DNA from 3 places in the Paenibacillus sp. FSL R10-2796 genome. Region 1 is predicted to be linked to each of the others. Evidence: riboswitches for the same ligand, from Rfam matches in the RefSeq annotation. Region 1 holds a riboswitch; each other region holds the start of a gene.
What was found. Region 1 has a riboswitch for cyclic di-AMP ahead of NST58_RS00545 (C40 family peptidase). Riboswitches for the same ligand answer to the same signal wherever they lie in the genome.

Region 1 (4,218 bases):
GGTGCTTCAGGTAACTTCGTTATGGCTGGGCAATGGTTCCCTAAGCTTAGTGTATACGAGCCTAAGGGCACACGCGGAGTTAAAGAAGAAGGCTGGGACCTGCATCAGTATCACGGGACCTCTGAGTTTTACAGTGATTTTGGCATCTTTAATGTAACGATTGCCGTTCCTTCCAACTATACGGTGGCTGCGACCGGATTTCCTGTAAAAAATGCCAAGCTCAAACAAGATCAAAAAATATATCAGTTCTACGCCGATGATGTCCACGACTTCGCTTGGGCTGCATCCCCTGATTTTACAGTAGCAGAGGAAGCTTTCTCTACGCCGGAAGTGCCTGGAGTACGAATTAAGGTGTATCTCGACCCACTGCACAAAGACTTACAAGAGCGTTACCTTCAAGCTGCCAAGGCTGCCCTGACCTACTTCAGCAAATGGTATGGCCCTTATCCCTACTCTACGCTGTCTATTATCGTCCCACCTAAGGAGGGAAACGGCGCTGGAGGAATGGAATATCCTACACTTATTACAGCCTTTGGGGCCGCAGATTCTTCTCCAGATACCTCACTTGAAAGAACCGTCATTCATGAGATCGGCCATCAATACTTCTACGGTATGGTAGCCAGTAATGAATTCGAAGAGGCTTGGCTGGATGAAAGCTTTACTTCCTATGCCGAAGACAGACTTATGGAACAAGAATACGGTATCAAGTCTAATTTGCCTTTACAGGCCAGCCTGGTGACTATACCTGAGCCGTTAAATCTGGAAACGTGGAAATATGCAGGGGCGGATTCCTATAGCCGAAATGTTTATATCCGCGGCAAGCTTGTACTTAAAGATATCGAACGCCAGGTAGGTACCAAAGCAATGAACAACATCATGTCCTCCTACGCTCGTAAGTTCCGTTTCCAGCATCCCGCTACGTCAGATTTTCAGAAAGTCGTTGAGAAGGTAACCAAAAAATCATGGCAGGCCTATTTCGATGATTACATTTATGGTGATGGTGCGCCTGACTTCTCAGTAGATACGATTACTTTTAAAAAAAATAACAGCGGCGATGCTCAAAGCTACGAATCATTAGTGAAGATTTCAAATAAAGGGAGCCATTACGTTGATGTTCCCGTGAAATTCACATTCGCCGACAGCTCTTCGGTGCAGCGGGTCTGGAACGGTGAAGGAGCAGAGACTACGTTTCAATTGTTAAGCGATAAGCCTCTTCTCTCTGCTGAGATTGACCCTGAGCATTCCATCTTATTGGAGAGCAAACATTTAAACAACTTTAGGCTGGCGGAAATAGAGCCCAAGACGCTCTCTCGCTGGACGTTAAGTGTAACTAAACTACTTGAAACCGTGCTCGGAACTCTTGTCTGGTGAGGTGAATGATTGTGAGAACATCGATAACCCGCGGCTGGCAAAGCATGAAGGAGCAATTTTATATTTTAATTCTGCTCTTCATCTACCGACTGCTCTGGGGCTACTTTATGTATGGTTTCATCCGATCTGCTATTATTCCAATTCTACTGCGCTATCCAGATAAAGACGCCGGCGGCAGCGGTATGGGCAGACTGTTGTATTATATCGAGGGACAGTTCAGCTTGAATACTGACCCTGCGATACGCACTTGGTTATGGATGCTTCTAGGACTTGTTGTCTTGCGACTTCTGCTTTCTCCTTTCATAAGGGCAGGATTGCTGCATGAGCTGCACCAGGAGCGAAAGGGCGAGCGCGGGCTGTTCTTTTTCCCCGGCATGAAGATCTATGGACTACCTGTCTTAGTCTTTAGCCTAATCGAATGGGTGCTGACCCTGCTGCCGCTTTACTGGCTTGCTCCAAAAATGTACGGGCTGTTCTTATCCTCTTTGTTTAACTACACTTTGTTACTTCATTTAGTACCATACGTATTGGCATGGCTTATATATATTTTTATCGTGCGCCTGTTTCTTCTATATATGCAGTTTGGTTACACCGGCGGTACAGGAATGTTCTCCTCACTGTTCATCTGCTTGCGGTCACTGATTCCTGCTATAGGTGTTTCCATTGTACTTGGTGCGGGAGGCTTGCTCTTACTGCTAGTGTGCGGACTGACGGGTCTGTTCTGTCCCGGCCTGCCGGCACTTATAATACGGCAAATCTCACCACTACCTTCTACGCTCTTAAAAATGTGGGGAATCTCTGCACAATATCATCTATGGCGTAGCAAAGCATTTCCACAATAAATTAACCTTATTTGACATAATAAAAAGGTCCCAATTCCTGTATTCAGGAGCTGGGACTTTTTCTCATTACGGATAACTTAAGAGTATTTGCAAAATCATAAAAGCTCTGTTACAATAAGTCCTGTGCTATTAGTAACAATTTTGTAATCAATTGAAACGATTCCTACATAACTAAATGTATTTATCGTAAGTGTAACTGTCGAAACGTCATTCTCTTGGTGCTTAACACGCCTAATTCCTTTGCACCGGGAAGTGGGGGAACCATATTTTGGGTGAATTGATCTCGCTTTACAGGGATCATAGGGAATCTTCTACCGAACCCTTAAGCTAACCTCGCAGGCCTTGGAAGGAGTACATCTTTTGAAAAGACATAATTTAAGAAAAAAATGCGTCGCTGCGGCGCTAGGACTTGTAATGGCATTATCTATTGGTGGAGGAAGCGCCTTTGCCGACTCTAAGATGGACACTGTAATCTCAAAGACTATTGGAGTTGCCTATAAAACCGGAGGTACAAGCACTGCCGGATTTGATTGCTCTGGATTTACAAAATATGTATTCAAGAATGTGGGTCTTACTTTACCTCGTACATCAAAAGCTCAATATAGCGTTGGAACTGCTGTATCCAAAAGCAATCTGCGTTCTGGTGATCTAGTGTTCTTTAACACACTTGGCAATGGAGTATCCCATGTCGGCATTTATGTTGGAAACGGAAAATTCGCACAATCGTCCTCTTCGCGTGGAGTGACCATCACTTCACTCAGTCAGACCTACTGGGCCAATCGTTATGTTGGCGCTAAAAGAGTAATGAGTACTTCAGCTTATCAAGCTGTAGCCTTCGATTGAAACCTTCCTCACAACTATAACCTCATAATTACAACTATATGAACCTGAATCTGATTATTCCCGTAATCAAATTCGGGTTTTTCTTTTTTCCATAATATATTTTTACACTAATAGAGCCCAATTGAAACACGTTTATTTGATAAAAATTGCAATTATATTAAAAATTAGGTCATTATTAACGCTTACATATGCCTTTCTACCGTAAAAATGCCAATTTTTCTGCATTAATATGTTAAAAACGATTGCCAAGCGGCTTTCTGTTTGTTACAATTAGCGCAGTGAGATTTTAGTAACATTTTTGTAATCATTAAGTTGTTATTTACAAAGGTTTTGTCATGTATTGATTACAAGCTAATCCTAATCAACAGTATGAGCCGAGTTTCCTAACTATTAGGAAAACGGGGGAACCAACTTTGGGTGAATTGACCTCCATTATATAGAGGGGTCATAGGGGACCTTCAACCGAACCCTTAAGCTAACCTCGTAGGCATTTGGAAGGGGTATACACTTTTGAAGAAGAAGTTAGCAGCAGCAGTACTAAGCTTTTCCATCATCCTCACCATCGGAGCAGGAAGCGCTTTCGCAGATTCCAAAATGGATAAAGTGATTGACAAGGCCATCGGTACTAAATACGTATCCGGCGGTATATCCACTAACGGATTTGATTGCTCCGGATTTACAATGTATGTGTTTGATAAGATTGGCATTAACCTTCCACACCAATCAGGTTCCCAATATCAAATGGGCACAGCAATCTCCCGTGATGATATAAGAGCCGGAGATCTTGTATTCTTCAATACAAGTGGCAAAGGTGTCTCACATGTCGGCATTTATGTCGGTGAAGGTAAGTTCGCACACGCTTCTACCTCACGCGGTGTTACGATTAGCTCTCTGAGTGATAGCTACTACGTGAAACGCTACGTTGGTGCCAAGCGCATTATGAGCACAGACGCTTATCAATCGGTTGCTGCTGAATCGGAAGACAATGATGATGTGCAATAAGTAACGTACATAGGCTCTTTTCCAAGGTAACTCTTGGAGGAGAGCTTGTTTTTTTGTCTTATTACTTATTTACCCCTCTCATAATTTGTAAAACATTCCTCTCATATAAAGTTTCTGAGTCGAACCTCCCCCATTTTGTATATAATTAGTAATATAGCAA
Region 2 (4,218 bases), 550 kb from region 1:
AGCCGCCACCATTCGTACCTAAGTGTTTAATTGATTCCAAAGAAGCGACTGGACCGATAGCGATTTGTTGCGTCTGGCCTTCAAGTGTAGTGACCTCAAGCGATGGCTTGAGCGTTTGTGGCACATGCAATCCTACCAGCACCAATGAAACTAGCAGAGCTAATGGAATGAATACACGAATATGTGCTTTTACGAAGTCCTCGAAAAAGTTCCCGACTGATTTCTGTCCTGTAATCCCTCTGACAAAAGCAACCGCAACAGAAAATCCGCTCGCTGCAGACGTGAACATCATCATCGTGATGACTGCCATTTGTGAAAAATACGATAGTCCCGTCTCCCCGCTATAATGCTGCAGGTTCGTATTGGTCATAAAGCTGATCACCGTATTGAATGAAAGCGTCTGTTCCATATCGGCAATTCCATTCGGGTTCAGCGGCAATCCCCGCTGTAATCTTAGAAAAATATAACTGAAAGCAACCAGTACGATATTAGTTAAAACAAAGCTGAGTGCATACTTCTTCCAGGACATTCCGTCCCGTTTTTTCAGGCCGATCAGCTTATAAATACCTTTCTCTGTGCCTGCAAACCAGCGATCCGTACGATTCGGTTCGTTAGAAAATACATGATATAAATACGTTCCCATCGGCTTGACCAGCAAGATGAGAATTACAATTACGACGACTATTTGCAAAATGCCCATGAATGCCCCTCCTTAAAATTTCTCAGGATGAATCAACGCGTAAACCAGATATATAAACAACAGTAGGGTAACAGCGATTACTAGAATCACAGCTTATCCCTCCCCGTATCCTCAACTACACCTGCGCACCAGCGCATAAAGCCATAAAATAACCCGTAAATTACAGCTAACGAAGCCACCATATACAGATCCATCATATCTTCCGCACTCCTTCCATTATCCTTGATGAGGTGATCTATCGATTAGAAAATCAGCATCACCACTATGGGAATAGATTACATAGCTCGCACCAAGTCTTTTATAGACCAATCTAGGATTTATTGAACTTGTAATCACAAAAATCGGCTGTGTCGTCCAGGTACGGCACATCTGAATATAGCGGCAGCAAAGCGGAAAGCTGCTCTCAAACAGATATACCCTGCCTACCGGGAACGATGGGCGAAACCAAGTGCTCTGATGGCGGGTATCCACTAGAATAACCTGCTCAATCCCGAGCTCCTCAAGTAAAGCTTTCTCAGCCACATTGTTGGTTAATCCCGCCATCTTAATACCCCTGAACTTCAGAAGTTTAATGAAATGTTCTCCCGCCTTTGTAGGCGCACATACAAGCACATATTCATTCTGATCCGTCATCTTTTTTTCTCCTCCTGCTCATTTACAACAAGGAGGCAACGAAAATCTCCGAAAGGATGTTGACCTATCGTCATTTTCGGGCACAACCTAAAGCTCGGTTGTGTCACGTCATTAGACGCTGCCTTACAAATACCGCTAATGATGAATTTAGCGACCTCTTAGGGGAGGCCTCCATAAATGCTTTGCTTCTAAGAGCACAGCAAAAAGCCACAAAGGATCTCCTCTGTGGCTCGCTAGCGGTCACATTGCACTCATCCTCTCTCCATACGCTTACGAGGTTAGCTGTCGGATTCGGGCGGTGAGAGTCGCCCTACCTGTATAGATGCGAGCTCACTCACACCCTCTACAGGATTCACCCCATAATCGGCTTCCGACTCTCACATCGGCTGCCGATTGTTGGTTCCCCCGCTTTCCTTACCGGAAATTAAGCGGATCAAATATTCGATTGTCGTTGAAACAGGAGTAATCATACTCTTATGCACGAAGACTTGTAAAACCTGAATGATGCCAAAATAATGCAAATTAAAAACTATTTTCCCATTAGATAGCGCTTACTTGATATCTAATCTCTCTATATCTCTTGTTTACTCGAGTTTGGAGCGTTTAATCGCTATCTATAACCCATGTGATTTTATTCACCTTTTTAGAGCGAAAATACTGCAAATTCCCATTATAGGTAGAAACGCAAGAAGCTGAGGCTGAGCGAGAAAGAGGCGCGATAACACGCCATAAATACCTATTTACCTCGTTTTTCAGTCGTAGTCGGCAGGATATGGTTAAAATTGCTCTAAAAGAACATTTTCCGTTTTTTACAGAAAATCTTGAAAAGAGTATGATTCGGGTTGAATCTAATTCATGAAAAACAATCAACGCTGAGTTCCTGCATTCGCAGGGAACGGGGGAACCATCAGGCCACCTGGCCTACTTGGGGTGAATCCAAAGGAGACTGCATAAGTCTCAATAGGTAGGGCGACTCTCACCGTCCGAATCCGACAGCTAACCTCGTAAGCGTAAAGAGAGAGACCCTTGATCCGCCACGCTTTGGCCCAGGTATATCTGCCTGTAATCCAAAACCGCAGCAGAGGTCCTCCTCTTGCTGCGGTTTTTGCGTTACCTGAGCTTATTAGGTGATAGCACGCTGGATGGGGTGAATGTTTTGAAGCACTATTATTTAGGGATACATCAAGGGCTGCTTGAGCCGATAAGTCTAAATTACGTTTGTTTCGGGGCCTTGTGGTTCGAAGAACATAATCACAGGTACATTGTAGGCTATGCATTTGGCCAGAACCAGATCCAAGCCCTTCGCCAGTTCAGCACACCTTCTTCTTGTAAAGACTGTTTAGACTCTAAGATTGTATATGAGATATATAAAAAAATTCGAGAACAACAGCAGCAGCAGGATTGGTCATCACACCAAAAACTCCCGTGGTTTACAGCCTTCAAGGAGCCTTGGAAAGATGTAAGCGCCGGTTGGTATGTCTTGAGATCCCGCAGCACCTTTCCCTTACATCTATCTGTTATACGGAAAGAGAAGTTCCGACTATGGCTAGAGCATACCGCAGTCTGTGAGAATAAAATGGAAATGCTCGCTTGTGTAGAAAAGGCTAGTGTCACTCATCATGTAGACTTAAAGCTTTTGGAAATCTAAGGAGGAACCCTACTATGGACCAGCGCAGACTATCCCGCATTGAAGTATTTGTATTGGATGAACCCGAGCCTATCCACTATGGAATGGAAGGGGCTGAAGGCTGCCGTTATGGTATTCTAAAACTCACCTGTAAGGGAGGTTGCAGCTGGGGGGCTTGTCTGATCTCTGCCAACACCAAAAATTTCGATCTCATTAAATGGAGTTCTTTTTTACGGGCTATCTGTCATTGCCGTCTTGAGGAAGCGCTGGATAAGGTCCGCCGCGAAGGTTCAGATTGGGAGCAGGTTAAGCTTGAGCTAGTTCAGGGTGCTTTGCAGGATTTAAAGGCCAAGCTCCAGGGTAAATCCTTGGCAGGGCATATTCAGCAAGGGCGTCTGTACAGTGTTGCAGCAGGGGGGAGCAATTCCAGAAGTGAACGGCTCTACTACAAACCTTCCAAAGCTTTATCCAGTACCTCCCAGCAGAAACACAGTTGCCCGGAACCAGACACCGCTGATCTCATCAATAAATCAATCTCTTACTTTTCTATATTATAGATTCAAGCAAATCTCTCATTCTGAAAGGATCGTGTTTCACCATGCCTGACCCCTTACCTCCCGAGTCCACCTACAGTACTAAATTTGCAGAGTGTGTCCAAAAGTATACTAATGAAGTCTACGTACTTAGTTCCATGTTGTTAGAACAATCTAATGAGGCGGACAAGGTTACTATACGCACCTTCACAGAGCTTCATAAAATATATCGTCAGGATGAATTCGATCCTCAGTTATTCTCTATCCACGCTTACCGCACTTGTATTCGCCAGTGTGCTGATTCTTTTGCCCGGCGCTCGCTTCTATCGGCTAAGGCATTACCTTGGGAGGAACAGCTTGTGAAGGTATTGTGGTACGGCTTAAAGCTGCCTCTTTCTCAAATAAGCATTATTCTGCAAAAAAGTGTTCCTGCATTGAAAGCACAGCTTAGAGCTGTACGGGAGCAGATGACCGCCCAAGCGGATGTACTAACGAGCGCAAATCTTTCTATAATTTAGTCTCTGACTAGAATTCAAACGATCTTTGAGCGCATGAAGCATCTAACGGACTCAGGAGCCTTTAATTGAAGCTTTTCCACAAATATGGCCGGCGTTCGGACTCCAGTAAAAATCTCGAGCGATGAGCGTCTTGGATCGTCTTAAAGCAAGCCCTAATCATCTTCCACCAAGACAAGGCTTACGGACCCAGATGACGTTACTTGCACG
Region 3 (4,218 bases), 1.2 Mb from region 1:
CGGATCGGTGTGGGGAAATAAATATAATGGTGTGGCTGCTGTAACAAATGTTGGGGATGACATGAACTGGACGGGGCATGGGTTAGCTCAAGCCAATCTGTATGGATATGGGAGATTAATTTGGAATCCGGAGCTGACGGCAAAAGAAATAGCTGAGGAATGGATTCGCCTTACCTTTGGCACTGATGAAGGTCTAGTGGCTGCTATTCGCGGGATGTTAATGGACTCATGGAGGATTTACGAATCTTACACAGCTCCATTAGGTGTGGGCTGGATGGTTAATCCGGATCATCATTATGGGCCGAATGTGGATGGATATGAATACGCCAAGTGGGGAACGTACCATTATGCGGATCATAAGGGCATTGGTGTGGATCGTTCAGTCAAATCGGGAACGGGGTATAGCGGACAGTATATGGGTCTTAATGCATCAAATTATGAGAATCTAGCGTCTTGTCCAGAAGAGCTGCTGCTGTTCTTCCATCATGTTCCATACACGCATGTTCTGCAATCGGGGCAAACGGTTATACAACATATCTACGATACTCATTTCGAGGGGGCAGAGCAGGCTGCACAGCTTCTAGCAACATGGAAATCACTTGAAGGCAGCATGGATAGTGGATTGTATGTGCAAGTGAAGCAACGTCTTGAAGAGCAAGCAGAGCATGCGCAGGAATGGAGAGATCGGATCAATACGTATTTTTATCGTAAGAGCGGAATTGAGGATCTTAAAGGCAGAAAGATTTATTAGATTTTGAACCGAGGGATGATGATAGTGAGCCTCACGATTAGAGCGATTTTGAAAGATTTAATGGGAACTGTGGAACAGGTAGAAGGGACTGTGGATATTCTGAACTCAGGGGAACCGGAAACTGAAGTCACAGGGATTATTACGGCCTTCTCTGCCACACAAAATATTGTGGAGCAAGCAATAGCGTTAGGAGCCAATTTGCTGATCACGCATGAAGGTGTATTTTATAGCCATCATGCAGCGAGCGAGTGGTTAGAAGGTGATCCGGTTTATCATGCGAAAAAAAGTCTGATCGAACATTCCCCAATAGCTATTTTTCGTTATCATGATTATTGGCATCGGCAAGAGCCGGATGGGATTATGATGGGCTTGCTGCGAGAGCTGGATTGGTCAGACTATGTGGAAGAGCAGCAAGCGGCTGCTACGATTCTCACTATTCCTGCTATGACTGTAATGGAAGCTGCTCAGTATATTAAAAGTAAGCTAGGCATCTCTTATGTACGCGCTGCTGGTGACCTGTCTCTGTCCTGCAAACGCGTAGGGATATTAGTAGGTTACAGAGGAGGCGGGATGATGGCTATTCCGCTTTTTAATGATCACAATCTTGATTTAATTATTGCTGGAGAAGGACCAGAGTGGGAGACTCCGGAATATGTGCGGGATGCAGGGCACCAAGGCAAATCTAAAGCGCTCATCATGTTAGGTCATGCGGAGAGTGAAGCACCGGGGATGAAATATTTAGCTGAAATCTTAGCAGACAAATATCCCATGCTTCCTACCCGGTTCATTGCTGAACAACCCATCTATCAGATGGTTTAATCTGGGGAAATTAAGAGTACGGAATAAATAAACATATTATGGAGAAAATGAAGGGAAACAGGTCACTGAGAAAGGAGTGTTTCAATGGAAATTCCTTTGGAGGCTGATGAAGTATTAAGTCGGATCAAAAAGCTGCAAAGCGACGGAAGCTCGATCAGTAAAAAACAAGTGAAGCAAAGCGACCCAGAGCTTATGAGAAGTGCGCTGTTCTTTTTTCCAAGCTGGGAGCATGCATTGAAAAACGCCGATCTTTTGTAGCCATAGTATTGTAAAAGGAAGCTAAGTGGACAGGGGGAGATCTCTGATTCTGCTTAGCTTTTTTCTTTTTTATGAAATCATTCGTGCTGTTCATGTGAAATAATATTAACAAGCTTGCCAAACGGATCGGGGACATAGAAACGACGAACACCCCAAGGTACAGAAACTGGCCCAATATTGGTATTGAAGATTGTCGTTTCTTATTAAATAGGAAAGTACTGGTGAATCACCCCCTTTTTCGCTTGCTTCAGAGCTGTTTTTCTAAAGAAAACGAGTAAACAAGAGCAAAAGAAAGAGAAAATGAAGAGTATGCTTAATATGAAATGAAAAGCATTGCTTTCAACATTATTTTGACCAGAGCCCTCCTTTACAAGAAAACCTTACAAGAGTATGATTCATCTCAGAACTGAGAATTATCTTAAATTTACAATTACATAAGCAATCCGCTTAATTTCCGTTTCTGGAAAGCGGGGGAACCAACAACTGGCAGCCGATGTGAGAGTCGGCACTGGTTATGGGGTGAATCCTGTTCCGGGTGCATAATATGCATCCCTGCAGGTAGGGCAACTCTCACTGCCCGAATCCGACAGCTAACCTCGTAAGCGTATGGAGAGAGGATGAATGGCGTGTTTAGTGATGAATAGCCACAGAGAATCCCTCTGTGGTTTTTTGCTGCGTTTTTAAGCAGATATAGTCGTAGAATTTATTATGAAAGAGGTGTTACCTTTGCCTATCGCTAAACTGAACGGAACTTCGCTCTATTATGAAATCAATGGAACTGGCACTCCGGTTGTGTTTATCCATGGACATGGATTAACACACAGTATGTTCAAACCACAGCTGGAGTATTTTTCCGATAAATATAAAGTGATTTTGTGCGATTTACGGGGGAATGGCAAGTCTGGTAAACTGCTGGAGGCCCCACATGAGATTATTGAGACGCAATGTCTGGATCTGATTATGCTGTTGAATGACCTAGGTATCCGTGAAGCAGTTTTTGTAGGAATCGCCTATGGTGGCTTAGTCGTTCAGCATATTGCCAAACAATATCCTGAGCGTGTAAAAGCCATTGTGGTCGCGGATAGCTTTTGTAGGACTCACGGATCAACAATAGTAGGGAAAATACAAACTATGGCAGCATATTGCAGTTTACTAATGTATTATCTCCCAAGCGAGCTGGTGTTGCCTTCGATTCGGATGATGTACCGAGAGCGCTGGAGTCTGGCCTACAATGAGATTAGAAGAGGACTGCTGGACAAACGCCCCCGGGAGTTATATCGGCAAAGGCTGGCTACGAGCCATGTTGATTACACCAGATGTTTAAAGGCTTTTAAACGTCCTGCATTATGTATTGTGGGGGACTTTAATGAATTTGGAGTGAATTGTATGAAGGAAATGGTGTCTCAGCTGCCGCAGGCGCAGTTGGCGATTATTCCGAACGCATTAGATCCAAGTAATCTGTGCCAGCCGGAGCAATTCAATGCGATTCTTCAGCGTTTCTTAGAGAAGCAGCAGGGCAGTCAGCAGATTAGCTGATCTATAGGGAGACCTTCACAAGCGAAGCGTTTAAGTGAGAAAATAGGCGTCCCATAGCCAGGGCGGAATGAGCTGGCTATGGGTCGTCTTTCTGGGAAGAACTTTAGGGGAATTCTCCCTAAAATGAAGGAGATTATGGCTCCTAGAACGTAGATTAGGGAAATCCTCCCTAATAATAGGATGTTTTTAGCCATAAATGGGTATTTGCATGAATTTTTAGGGAGGAATTCCCTAAAAACCTCATTTTAAAGCGATTATCGATGAACATTAGGGAGGATTTCCCTAATATAATGGACATCCAATTAAAGGCTGGCTTATCAGTAGTAAAATCTACGAATGAGCCAGCCTTTGGTTATTTTACTAACCGATGGATGTTGAACATTTACAAGCATATTGTACCTAGAACGCCACTTAATGTCCCCACCCTACCACAGCATCAAATATAGCTCACCCGACGTGGGAAAGAACGGTAGACCTAAGTAGTGATGGTAAGTGTATAGAGGAAGGCGTAACAAGCAGCACATCTGCTACTCTTGCATTTTGTACAATGCGATCTACTCGTGTAAGATTAAGATAATTCATACTAAAGGAGCTGAGTCATGATGTCTCAAGCTGAAACTATAAAACTGACTTCATTATCTTCAAAAGGGGGCTGCGGCTGCAAAATCGGTCCCGCCGATCTCATGCAGGTTATTCGTAGTCTGCCACCAACTGTTCCTAACCCGGATCTACTAGTAGGTCTTGATACTAGTGATGATGCAGGGGTGTATCGTTTAAGTGATGAATTAGCGTTAGTGCAAACTGTTGATTTTTTCACGCCGATCGTGGATGATCCCTATTCATTTGGTCAAATT

Region 2: it holds a riboswitch for cyclic di-AMP, as region 1 does, so the genes downstream of both, NST58_RS03130 (hypothetical protein) here and NST58_RS00545 (C40 family peptidase) in region 1, are expected to answer to the same signal.
Region 3: it holds a riboswitch for cyclic di-AMP, as region 1 does, so the genes downstream of both, NST58_RS27820 (alpha/beta hydrolase) here and NST58_RS00545 (C40 family peptidase) in region 1, are expected to answer to the same signal.

What each region holds. Positions count from the first base shown of each region.
Region 1 covers NZ_CP150178.1:113,177-117,394, reverse strand. The annotation lists gene NST58_RS00555 (M1 family metallopeptidase) at 1-1,371, shown strand, start outside; gene NST58_RS00550 (hypothetical protein) at 1,383-2,213, shown strand; cyclic di-AMP (ydaO/yuaA leader) riboswitch at 2,432-2,570, shown strand; gene NST58_RS00545 (C40 family peptidase) at 2,628-3,056, shown strand; cyclic di-AMP (ydaO/yuaA leader) riboswitch at 3,419-3,561, shown strand; gene NST58_RS00540 (C40 family peptidase) at 3,606-4,058, shown strand.
Region 2 covers NZ_CP150178.1:661,568-665,785, reverse strand. The annotation lists gene kdpA (potassium-transporting ATPase subunit KdpA) at 1-700, opposite strand, end outside; gene NST58_RS03135 (hypothetical protein) at 917-1,333, opposite strand; cyclic di-AMP (ydaO/yuaA leader) riboswitch at 1,585-1,774, opposite strand; cyclic di-AMP (ydaO/yuaA leader) riboswitch at 2,194-2,358, shown strand; gene NST58_RS03130 (hypothetical protein) at 2,427-2,981, shown strand; gene NST58_RS03125 (hypothetical protein) at 2,996-3,517, shown strand; gene NST58_RS03120 (hypothetical protein) at 3,559-4,011, shown strand.
Region 3 covers NZ_CP150178.1:6,240,845-6,245,062, reverse strand. The annotation lists gene NST58_RS27840 (alpha-glucuronidase family glycosyl hydrolase) at 1-751, shown strand, start outside; gene NST58_RS27835 (Nif3-like dinuclear metal center hexameric protein) at 770-1,570, shown strand; gene NST58_RS27830 (hypothetical protein) at 1,655-1,828, shown strand; partial or broken gene NST58_RS27825 (glyoxalase) at 1,906-2,001, opposite strand; cyclic di-AMP (ydaO/yuaA leader) riboswitch at 2,263-2,449, shown strand; gene NST58_RS27820 (alpha/beta hydrolase) at 2,555-3,364, shown strand; gene selD (selenide, water dikinase SelD) at 3,967-4,218, shown strand, end outside.